2 linked regions of the Rhodopseudomonas palustris HaA2 genome follow. The protein of the gene in region 2 interacts with the protein of the main gene of each other region in a pairwise test. Links are inferred from orthologs where the notes say so. Each region holds a gene or a part of one and is shown on either strand. Other genes may lie near its edges.

Region 1 (5,808 bases), 990 kb from region 2 along the record:
CTGCTTCACCAGATCGTCGAACGCGCTCATCTGCATGCTGAGGGCGTCGTGGGCGTTCTCGGTCTGGCTGACGACCTTGGCCACCAGCGTATTCACGGTGACGTCGAGCGCTTCGCTGGCCTTGTCGCCGCTGGTCAGGATCTGGTCTGCGAGGCGGTTGCCGGCGTCGTCGATCTTGCTGACGAGATCACCGCTGCGCAGCTCGAGTTCGAGCAGCAGCGAGTCCGAGGAGTTCTTCAGCGAGTCGTGGACCTGCTCGGTGCGCTCGGAAATGCCGTCGACGATGCTGGACGAACGCTGTTCGAACTCGCCGGTGATGCGATCGAGCCGCTCGTTGAGCATGTCGTGGACGCGGTCGGCGAGTTCGACGAATTCGTCGTGAACGTGCCCGGTCTTGAAATTCAGGCTGGCGGTCAGCCGCTCGCTGGCGTCGAGCACGGCGCGCGTGGTCTCGGCGCTGGCTTCTTCCAGGCGGTCGAGCAGATCGCCGCCGCGCTCGCCGAGGGCGAGGATCATGTTGTCGCCGGCGTGGCTCAGCGCACCGGTGATGTGGGCGCCGCGCTCTTCCAGCGCGCTGGTGATGCTCTTCGCAACTTCGTCGACGCGGCTGGCGATCGCGTCGGAGATCAGCGCGATGTCGTGGCGCAGATCGATCTGCACGCCGGAGATGGCGCTACGCACCTGCTCGGCCTGGCCGACCAGATTGTCGCGCTGATGCGCGATGTCCTGCAGCAGGGCGCGGATGCGGACTTCGTTGTCGGAGTAAGCGCGTTCCAGCGCCGAGACCTCGTTGGCGACCAGGGTCTCGAGCTCGCCGGCGCGCGCGATCGCGCGCTCGACGCCGTCGCCCATCGCCGCGACCTCGCGGCGGATCGCCTGACCGACGGTCACGACGGAATCGCTCGCCGCGATCTCGGGCTCCGAGAATCGGATCGCGACCTGCGCCATCGACTGCGCGATCATCCGCAGTTCCTGGCCGCGCCAGGTCAGGCTGGCGAGGAAGTAGAACAGCATCACCGGGGCGAGGAACAGCGCGATCAGGCCGACCAGCGCCATCGTGCCGCCGGCGCCCTGGCCGACCATCGCCTGCAGCGAGGGCAGGAAGCTGATGGTGAGGACGATGCCGCCGAAGATCCAGACCCCGGCGAAGATCGAGGCGAGGGTGTAGACGTTGCGGGCCGGACGGCCCTTCTGCAGCGCCTGCAGCAACTGGCCGATGGTCTCGCGGTCGTCATTGGCGGGGCGCTGCGCGAACTGACGGTCGTCGTCGTGTTGTTCGAATCCGGGACGGTCGGTTGCGATCCGCGGCTCCGGCGCGCCGTCGTTGAAAGCGGGCGGCGGCGAGAGCGCCGGCGAATTGTCGCTCCGCGCCGAGATCGGATCGTCGGTCGCCGCAGGCGCATCGCTGATGTTCAGGGCTTCCTGAATCGCGGACAGCGCCACTTCGGTCGGATCTTTGATCTTCTTGGGATTATTCGCCATGTGACCTACGCCCTCGTTCTACGCATCCGGGGACACTGCATGAAATCCGATCGCAGTTCGCCGGCTCCGGTCTGATGCTCAAAGCCGGCGCCGTCGAACCCCTCGACGCCGGACTTTTGTCCACCACTTCCGCAAACATCCTATTGGCTCGGTGCATCGAATGAAATGGCCGACGTTAAGACATTCTTAATCATCGTTAACGGGAGTTGCCGCTAACTCCTTCGGCTGACGTGAAAATCCCGATTGGCCCCGGAAACCGGCGGAAAATACCGGACAAAATGGCCTCAAACTTGCGGCGTTGTCCCGAAATGATCCGTTAACCAATCCCGTGCTTGGATCGGTAATTCGTCGACCGCGCCGTGGAAAACGCCGAATCCGCCGGGAGAGAGCCTGTTGTCGCTGCAGCTGGATGGGGTCGAGTGGATGGCGTCGCCACCGTTGGTGCCGGATTCCGGGGCGATCGATGAGGCCCATTTGGCGCGGATGACGCTTGGGGATAAGTCGCTCGCGCGCGAGGTTCTGACGATGTTCTCGGCGCAGGCGTCCCGCCTGGCGGCGGTGCTGTCGTCCTGGCCGGCGGACGCGGCGGCGCTGGCGCATACGCTGAAAGGCTCGGCGCGGGCGATCGGGGCATTCGCGGTGGCGGATGCGGCCGAGGAATTCGAGGATGCGCTGCGGCGCGGCAACGACGCCCCCGAGCGGCTCGCGGCGCTCGACGCCGCGGTCGATCACGCCCGGCGCGCGATCGGCGAACTGCTGGAGCGCTGATCCGCCATGCCCGGCGGCCGCAAAGCTCGCTGCGGCGAAAGGCCGATTGCAGTTCCCGATTTTGCTCGCCGCGGCGCTGGCGGAAAGCCGATCGACCCGCTATAGGACAGCCCGTCATCCTTCCCCTGTCCGAACGAGCAGAGCGTCCGACGAGCAATCATGGCCAAGATTCACTTTGTTGATCACTCCGGAGAGACCCGCATCGTCGACGTCGAGAACGGCGCGACCGTGATGGAAGCGGCGATCCGCAACGCCATCCCCGGCATCGAGGCCGAATGCGGCGGCGCCTGCGCCTGCGCGACCTGCCACGTCTATGTCGACGAGGCCTGGCGCGAGAAGGTCGGCGGCCCCTCGCCGATGGAAGAGGACATGCTCGACTTCGGCTACGACGTGCGCCCGAACTCGCGGCTGTCGTGCCAGATCAAGGTCTCGGACGAACTCGACGGCCTGGTGATCTCGACCCCGGATCGTCAGGCGTAATCACGCCCGCGGCGTCCGCTCTGCGTGATCGACGCCGCGCAGCCACCACGGCGCCAGGTTGGCGATCAATTGATCGGGCAACGGCGTCGGCTTGCGGCTGGTTGCGTCGACCAGCACGGTCACGGCGCGTGCCGAGGCGACGCAGACGCCCTCTGAAAACACCACCTGATCGAAATGCGTCGAGGTCCGGCCGAGCTTGACCAGGCCGATGCCGAGCTCGATGGTTCCCGGCCAGTGCAACTCGCTGCGGAAGTGGATATCGAGCCGCACCAGCACCCAGGACAGCCCCTCCGGGATCAGCCCGTGCGACGGCTGCTTCATCAGCGTGACCCGGCCGGTCTCGAAATAGCTGGCATAGACCGCGTTGTTGACGTGGTTGTTCGGATCGAGGTCGGCGAACCGGACATTGTCCGAAAGTCGGTAGGGGAAGTCCTCCAGCAGAGGCACAGCGTGGTCGCGGGATCGTGCAGACAAGGGCCATTCTCCGGGCTTCTGGAAACCATTGAGCGCAGTTCTTGAGCTAGAACAAGGTGCCGCAAGCCATTTATGGCTTTTCTCCCCCGCCGGGCTTGGCTAGACAAGCCGCGGCCGGACCGCCCGCGTCCGAAAATTCTTCAACACGAAAAGAATCACCATGACCGAAACGATCAAAACCGATGTGCTGATTGTCGGCGCGGGTCCGTGCGGACTATTCGCCGTGTTCGAACTGGGCCTGCTCGATATCAAGACTCACCTCGTCGACATTCTCGACAAGGTCGGCGGCCAGTGCGCCGAGCTGTATCCGGAAAAGCCGATCTACGACATTCCCGGCGTTCCGATGATCACGGGCCACGGCCTGACCGAAGCGCTGATGGAGCAGATCAAGCCGTTCAATCCGACCATCCATCTCAACGAGATGATCGAAAGCGTCGAGAAGATCGGCGACCCGGAGTTCCGCGTCACCACCAATGCCGGCACGGTGTTCGAGTGCAAGGTGCTGGTCGTCGCCGCGGGCGGCGGTTCGTTCCAGCCGAAGCGGCCGCCGGTGCCGGGCGTCGAAGCCTATGAAGGCAAGTCGGTGCACTACGCGGTGCGCAAGATGGAAGAGTTCCGCGGCAAGGACATCGTCATCGTCGGTGGCGGCGATAGCGCGCTGGACTGGACGCTGAACCTCAACCCGATCTGCAAGAGCATGACGCTGGTGCATCGCCGCGACGATTTTCGCGGCGCGCCGCACTCGGTCGAGCAGATGCGCCAGCTGGTCGCGAGCGGCAAGCTCGATCTCAAGATCGGCCAGATCACCGAACTGCAGGGCGAGGACGGCCAGCTCTCGGGCGCCACCATCAAGCTCAACGGCAACAGCATCGCGCAGATCAAGTGCGATGCGATGCTGCCGTTCTTCGGGCTGACGATGAAGCTCGGCCCGGTGGCGAATTGGGGCCTGCAGCTCGAGAACAATCTGATCCCGGTCGACACCGGCACGTTCGAGACCAACGTCCCCGGCATCTTCGCGATCGGCGACATCAACACCTATCCGGGCAAGCTGAAGCTGATCCTGTCGGGCTTCCACGAGGGCGCGCTGATGGCGCAGAAGGCGGTGAAATACGTCTATCCCGACAAGCGCGTCGTGTTCCAGTACACCACCTCGTCGACCAATCTGCAGAAGAAGCTCGGCGTGAACTGAGCGCGCGAACAGCTCGGCGGCGCTGCTGCCGGGCGATCACAGCAAGTCGTTAGTTCAGGGCGCGCCGCAAGGTGCGCCCTTTGTTTTGCGCCTGCCTGCGGCGTTTCGAGCTGTTAGAGCAGCTCTGGTTTTGATGGAATCACCGCCGTCATCCTGAGGTGCCCGCTGGCCGCGCCATGCGCGGCGCTGCGGGCCTCGAAGGATGAGCCGCAAGCGCCTTGGCGCATCCTTCGAGGCTCGCTGCGCTCGCACCTCAGGATGACGACTCCGCACGCGAGAATGCCGCGTCGCTTCAATCATTCGATGCGCGCGCCCCGGAACGACGGGGGCGTTTCGTGACTTGTGACTTCGAGGCATCGAAGGGCGGCGGCTCCGGGTGTCGCTGCGCTCAGCCGGACGACGCGTCTCCTCGGTCGCTCGCTGTTACTTCGTCCGTATCAGCTTCTTCATCGCCTTCGCCGGTCCCAGCCATAGCAGCAGGGCGATCAGCCTGGCGCGGGAGACCGGGAGGTCGCGGCGCTCGCGCAGCAGGTTCAGCAATGCGGCTTGCGCGAACTTCCGTTCGCCGGCGGTCAGCGTGGATCGCTGCGAGGTGATCGCAGCGAGGTCGATCGCGGACGCTGGCGCCGTGCGCGCCAGCGAGGGGTCGGCGAGTTCTAGCATCCGGAACAGCCGCGAGCTGTCGCGCTCGAAATTGCCGGGATCGTCATCGTGCCAGTCGGGCGGCGCGGTCAAGATCGCCGAGGGATCGGGGCCGCCGTGGCTGCGGGCGGCGCTGGCGAGCTTGGCGAGGCGGGCGGAATAGATCTGCCGCAACTCGCGGGTGCGTGTAACGCTGCCGCCGTGCTCGCGATAGCGGATCAGCACCTCGGGCAGGATGGCGATGGCGCCGATATCGGCGAGGCGCAGCCAGAAATCATAATCCTCGCCGGCCTCGAAGGCGGCGCGATAGCCGCCGATGCGCCGCGCGGCGTCTGTGCGGAACATCACCGTCGGATGGATGAACGGGCTCTTCTTGGTCAGCGTCTCGCGCAGGCCGTCCGGGCTCGGCCGCATCTGGCGGCCGGACGATGCGCCCTGGGCGTCGATGATCTCGGCCCAGCCGCCGAGCAGCACGACGTCCGGGTGCGCCTGCAGATAGTCGCGCTGCCGCGCGAGCCGCTCCGGCAGCGCGATGTCGTCGGCGTCGAGTCGCGCGATCAGCGGCGCGCGGGCCCGCGCCAGGCCCAGATTGAGCGCCGCGACCAGCCCCTCGCGGCTCTGCCGCAGCACGACGACACGCGGATCGCGGGCGCGCGCTTCATCGAGGATCGCCGGCGTCGCGTCGGTCGAGCCGTCGTCGATCACCAGGAGTTCGAGATCGGACAAGGTCTGCGCCAGCACGCTGTCGACCGCCTCGCGCAGCCAGCGCTGGC
Region 2 (5,783 bases):
ACAATGCCAATCCGATGACGGCGCTCAACACCGCGCTGATGACCGACGGCGTGGTGATCGAGGTGGCCGACGGTGCCAAGCCGGCGCGGCCGCTGCACATTCTCCACATCGCGTCCGGTGGCGCACCCGCGGCGATGTTCACGCGCTCGCTGATTTCGATCGGCAACAATGCCGCCGCGACGGTGGTCGAAAGCTATGTCGCGAGCGAGGGTGCCGGCGTCTATCAGGTCCACGACGCGGCGGTGATCGCGATCGGCGACGGCGCGCGGCTGGATCACGTCCGGTTGATCGAAGATTCGCGCGAGGCGTTCAGCATCGCCGCCGCCGAAGTGCGCGTCGGCGCGCATGCACACTACAACGTCGTCGGAATCGCGACCGGCGCGCTGGTCAGCCGCTATTCGTCGACCGTGACGATCGCCGGCGAGCACGCGCAGGTCGAGACCAACGGCGTCAATCTGTTGAACGGCAAGCAGCATGCCGACACCACGCTGGTGATGAATCACGACGTGCCGCATTGCGTCAGCCGCGAAGGGTTTCGCGCGGTGGCCGATGATCGCGGACACTCGGTGTTCCAGGGCCGTATCAATGTGCGCCAGCCGGCGCAGCAGACCGATGCCAAGATGATGACGCGGGCGCTGCTGCTTTCCGACGAGGCCGAGGCCGACAACAAGCCGGAACTCGAGATCTTCGCCGACGACGTCACCTGCGGCCACGGCGCCGCGATCGGCGCGCTCGACGATCAACTGCTGTTCTATCTGCGCGCGCGCGGTCTCGCCGAGAAGGAGGCCGAGGCGCTGCTGATCCAGGCCTTCGTCGGCGAGGCGATCGAGGCGATCGCCGACGACAATCTGCGCGAACTCGCGATCGGCGCCGCCGAGCGCTGGCTGGCGGCGCGGGGGTAGGGCGGACAATCATGCAGTCGGCGTCCCGGAGCCAGAAGCGAGCACGCACTTCACCTCTCCCCGCGTGCGGGGAGAGGTCGGATCGTCGCGTAGCGATGATCCGGGTGAGGGGGCGTCTCGCCGAGTCTCGGCCTCGCGGACACGCCCCCTCACCCCAGCCCTCTCCCCGCGCGCGGGGAGAGGGAGTCGATGCGGCACTGCTGCGATCGCTCTCGAGTTGGAAGGCCTGACATGGCGCATCCCGCGGTTTCGAATGGGTCCTACGACGTCGCCAAAGTCCGCGAGGATTTTCCGGCGCTGGCGCTGAAGGTTTACGGCAAGGATCTGGTGTATCTCGACAACGCCGCCTCGGCGCAGAAGCCGCGCGCCGTGCTGGAGCGGATGACCAAGGCGTATGAGAGCGAATACGCCAATGTGCATCGCGGGCTGCATTATCTCGCCAACGCGGCGACCGAAGCCTATGAGGGCGGTCGCACCCGCGTGCAGCATTTCCTCAACGCCAAGCGGCCGGAAGAGATCATCTTCACCCGCAACGCCACCGAGGCGATCAATCTGGTGGCGTCGTCGTTCGGCGCGCCGAATATCGGCGAGGGCGACGAGATCGTGCTCTCGATCATGGAGCACCATTCCAACATCGTGCCGTGGCACTTCTTGCGCGAACGTCAGGGTGCTGTTCTCAAATGGGCGCCGGTCGACGACGACGGCAATTTCCTGATCGACGAATTCGAGAAGCTGCTGTCGCCGAAGACCAAGCTGGTCGCGATCACGCAGATGTCGAACGCGCTCGGCACCATCGTGCCGGTGAAAGAGGTGGTGAAGCTGGCGCACGACCGCGGCATTCCGGTGCTGGTCGACGGCAGCCAGGGCGCGGTGCATCTCACCATCGACGTCCAGGACATCGACTGCGATTTCTACATCATGACCGGCCACAAGCTGTACGGCCCGACCGGGATCGGCGTGCTGTACGGCAAATACGACGTCCTCGCCAAGATGCGGCCGTTCAACGGCGGCGGCGAGATGATTCGCGAAGTGGCGCAGGACTGGGTGACCTACGGCGACCCGCCGCACCGGTTCGAGGCCGGCACCCCGGCGATCGTCGAGGCGGTCGGGCTCGGGGCGGCGATCGACTACGTCAATTCGATCGGCAAGGAGCGCATCGCCGCGCACGAACACGATCTTTTGACGTATGCGGAACAGCGATTGCGCGAGATCAATTCGCTGCGCATCATCGGCACCGCCAAGGGCAAGGGGCCGGTGATTTCCTTCGAGATGAAGGGCGCGCACCCGCACGACATCGCCACCGTGATCGACCGCCAGGGCATCGCGGTGCGGGCGGGAACCCATTGCGTGATGCCGTTGCTGGAGCGGTTCCAGGTCACGGCGACGTGCCGGGCGTCGTTCGGCATGTATAATACCCGTGAGGAAGTCGACCAACTCGCTAATGCGCTGATCAAGGCGCGGGACCTGTTCGCATGACCGATACGATCGAAGCCAAGGCCAATATGCAGACCGTCTCGGCGCTGCCGCCCGAGGAGACCGAGCGGCTCGGCACCGAGATCGTCGCGGCGCTGAAGACGGTGTTCGACCCGGAAATTCCGGCCGACATTTACGAACTCGGCCTGATCTACAAGGTCGAGATCAAGGACGACCGCACCGTCGACGTCGACATGACGCTGACGACGCCGAACTGCCCAGCGGCGGCGGAACTGCCGACCATGGTCGAGAACGCGGTCGCCACCGTGCCCGGCGTCGGCGTGGTCAACGTCGCCATCGTCTGGGAGCCGCCGTGGACGCCGGAGCGGATGAGCGACGAGGCGCGGCTCGTGCTGAATATGTGGTGAGGTGACGTGCGAGGCCTCGCCGTCATTGCGAGGAGCGCAGCGACGAAGCAATCCATGCCCCGTGCACTGAACTGGATTGCTTCGCTTCGCTCGCAATGACGGGGTGAGGGTCTTAGATAATCAACCAACCGGGCGGCCTTGAACCGCCACGAGGATGGAAACGATGACCGAGACGACACCAGCAACGACCCCGACCAAGCCCGCGCGCCGCCCGCGGCCGCAGGTGATGCGCCTGACCGAGGCCGCCGCGACCCGCGTCAAGGACCTGATGTCGCGCGCCGACGGCGAGATCGTCGGGCTGCGCGTCGGCATCAAGAACGGCGGCTGCGCCGGCCAGTCCTACACGGTGGAATACGCCCGCGATCTGCAGGCGACCGACGAGGTGATCGAGGACAAGGGCGTCAAGATCCTGATCGACCCCAAGGCCGTGCTGTTCCTGCTCGGCACCGAGATGGACTACAAGGCCGACAAGATGCAGGCGCAGTTCGTGTTCAACAATCCGAACCAGATCTCGGCCTGCGGCTGCGGCGAGTCGGTCGAGCTGGTGCCGGCCAACGTCGACGGCTGAGGCGTCCGCCGTCGCGATCGCACGGGGGTAGACCCGGTGACGGGTCGAGAGCGGCGGGGGCGCCGATGGACCGCGAATTCCTCATCGATTTGTTTTCGCCGTTCGGGCCGGTGACGATCCGCCGGATGTTTTCCGGCTTCGGCATCTCCGCCGACGGCGTCAATTTCGCGCTGGTGATCCAGGGCGCGATTTATCTGCGCGCCGACGCCGAGACGATTCCGCGTTTCCAGGCCGAGGGCACGGCGCCGTTCCACTACACCACGCGGCTGCGCACGGTGACGGTCGGTTCGTATTGGCGGCTGCCGGACCGGCTGCTCGACGATCCCGACGAACTGGCGCAATGGGCGCGGGCGTCGCTCGCGGCGGCGGAGCGCGCGGCGCTGACGAAGACGCGGAAGCCGAAGAGCAAGCCGCGCGCGGCGGCCAGCGCCGCGAAGCCGAAGCGCGTGCGGCAGCGCGGAGCTTAGTTGCGGCGCTACGCGACCTTGGCGGGCGCGACGCTGCGGAATTCAGGATCGGTTTCGCAGATCACCCGGTTGCGGCCGTTGCGCTTGGCCGAATACAGGCAGGCGTCGGCGCGTTCGATCAGCGCGTCGGCGTCGTCGTCCGGCTTCAGCGTCGAGACGCCGGCCGACAGCGTCACCCGGCCGAGGATCTCGCCGGTCGACTTCTTCTTCAATTCCTTCGACATCACCACGCGGCGGATGTCGTCGGCGACCATCAGCGCCTGGCGCAGCGGCGTGTCCGGCAGCACCACGGCGAATTCCTCGCCGCCGTAGCGCGCCGGGACGTTCTTGGTCTTGATGCTCTGCTTCAACGTCATGCCGACCAGCCGCAGCACCTGATCGCCGGTGAGGTGGCCGTAATTGTCGTTGAACGACTTGAAGTGATCGATGTCCATCATCAGCAGCGACAGCGGCAGCCGGCTCACCGTGGCGCTGCGCACCGCTTCGGTGACGACGCGGTCGAAATGCTTGCGGTTGCCGAGGCCGGTCAAGGGATCGGTCAGGCTCTCGGCGCTGATCGCCTCGAGGCTGGCCTGCAGATTGGTGATTTCCTGCCGCGACGAGGACAGCCGCTCTTCGAGGGCGTGGTTGGCCTGCTGCATCTCGCGGGTCGACCCGACCAGCCGCTCGATGATCGCCTTGATCTGCTCGTGGTCGGTGGCGATCGACAGGTTCTGGCTCGCGCCCTGCAGGTTGTCGCCGAACGTCGCGGTGGTGCCGAGCGCATCGGACAGCAGCGACATCATGTCGTCGATCTCGTTGACGACGCGGGCGCCGATCCGGTCGATGCGCTCGTGGGTGCGGCCGTGCGACAAATAGCTATCGTGTAGCTGCTCGAGGTCGGCGTCCGACAGCCGGCCGTTCTGGGCCAGCGCCTCGTTGATCGCCTTGTTGAGCTCGGCGTTGTAGCCGGTGGCGTAGACGTACCAGATCTCGTAGTTGCGCGGCATCGCGCCCTGCCGCAGCGCCCGGATCTGGTTCAGCGCCAGCTCGGCATACGCCATGCTGCGTTCGTGGTCATTCTGCATGGCGGCCAGATGCTCCCCGTCGTGGGGGGACTGCCCCCAACCCTGCATCAACGGTTGCAAGGCTACGTTGCGAGGGTGAATGCCGGGTAAATGTCCCGGGTCAAACGACCGCGCGTCAGCCCCGTGCGCGCACAGGACGCAGCAGGAAGGCGGGCAGATGCGAATGGTCGCCCGGCTCGGACGACAGGTCGCGTGCCGGCGGCGCCGACCCGAACGAGGCATGGGCAGCCGGCGCGGCGGCGGGCGCCGCCGGCGCGTTGCGCGGTTCGCGGCGCGGCTTGCGGGCCTCGCGCGGTTCACGCGGCTCGCGAACCTCACGGGGCGCCTCACGGGCCTCGACCGGTGCGCGGGCCTCCCGCGGCTCACGCGCAGGGCGCGCTTCGCCACGTCCCTCGCCGCGCGGTTCGCGCCGCGGGCCACGCGACTCGCGGGCCGGGCGGTCTTCGCCCCGCACTTCGCGGCTGCGCGATTCGGACGAGCGCCGCGACGACCGCGCGGGCCGGTCGGTGTCTTCGGCCTGCTCGCGGTCGGCTTCGCCGACCGGGCCGGCGTCGACGCGGGGGATTTCCTTGCCGATCAGCTTCTCGATCGCGGCGATCGATTTCTGGTCGGACGGCGCGACGATCGAGATCGCGGTGCCGAGCCGTCCGGCGCGGCCGGTGCGGCCGACGCGATGGACGTAGTCGTCGGGATGATGCGGCACGTCGAAATTGAAGACGTGGCTGACTTCCGGAATGTCGAGGCCGCGCGCGGCGACGTCCGAGGCCACCAGGATCGGCAATTCGCCCTTGCGGAATTGATCCAGCGCCGCGGTGCGGGCGCTCTGGTCCATGTCGCCGTGTAGCGCGCCGACGCTGAAGCCGTGCTTCTGCAGCGATTTCGCCAGCAACGCCACTTCGCGCTTGCGGTTGCAGAAGATGATCGCGTTCTGCAGGTCG

Evidence for each region.
Region 1: the proteins of RPB_RS15065 (region 2) and RPB_RS19375 interact in binary tests that used the Escherichia coli proteins (3 or more experiments, as listed by UniProt). The link is inferred for Rhodopseudomonas palustris HaA2 from one-to-one orthologs.

Annotation. Positions count from the first base shown.
Region 1 is NC_007778.1:4,386,457-4,392,264, reverse strand. Bases 1,309-4,069 are described here. They hold RPB_RS19375 (2Fe-2S iron-sulfur cluster-binding protein), read left to right. Parts: upstream 1,309-2,409; coding sequence 2,410-2,730; downstream 2,731-4,069. Other genes in these bases: RPB_RS19365 (NAD(P)/FAD-dependent oxidoreductase), read left to right, coding at 3,365-4,069; RPB_RS19370 (acyl-CoA thioesterase), read right to left, coding at 2,731-3,204; RPB_RS19380 (Hpt domain-containing protein), read left to right, coding at 1,906-2,250; RPB_RS19385 (negative regulator of septation ring formation), read right to left, coding at 1,309-1,482. Outside these bases: more of RPB_RS19385, read right to left, coding at 1-1,308; more of RPB_RS19365, read left to right, coding at 4,070-4,393; RPB_RS19360 (glycosyltransferase), read right to left, coding at 4,817-5,808. UniProt on the Escherichia coli protein: Ferredoxin are iron-sulfur proteins that transfer electrons in a wide variety of metabolic reactions. Although the function of this ferredoxin is unknown it is probable that it has a role as a cellular electron transfer protein.
Region 2 is NC_007778.1:3,400,067-3,405,849, reverse strand. The notes cover bases 1,873-4,608. They hold RPB_RS15065 (HesB/IscA family protein), read left to right. Parts: upstream 1,873-2,906; coding sequence 2,907-3,311; downstream 3,312-4,608. Other genes in these bases: RPB_RS15055 (GGDEF domain-containing protein), read right to left, coding at 3,787-4,608; RPB_RS15060 (TfoX/Sxy family protein), read left to right, coding at 3,377-3,778; RPB_RS15070 (SUF system Fe-S cluster assembly protein), read left to right, coding at 2,375-2,743; RPB_RS15075 (cysteine desulfurase), read left to right, coding at 1,873-2,378. Outside these bases: Fe-S cluster assembly protein SufD, read left to right, coding at 1-902; more of RPB_RS15075, read left to right, coding at 1,134-1,872; more of RPB_RS15055, read right to left, coding at 4,609-4,854; RPB_RS15050 (DEAD/DEAH box helicase), read right to left, coding at 4,961-5,783. UniProt on the Escherichia coli protein: Is able to transfer iron-sulfur clusters to apo-ferredoxin. Multiple cycles of [2Fe2S] cluster formation and transfer are observed, suggesting that IscA acts catalytically.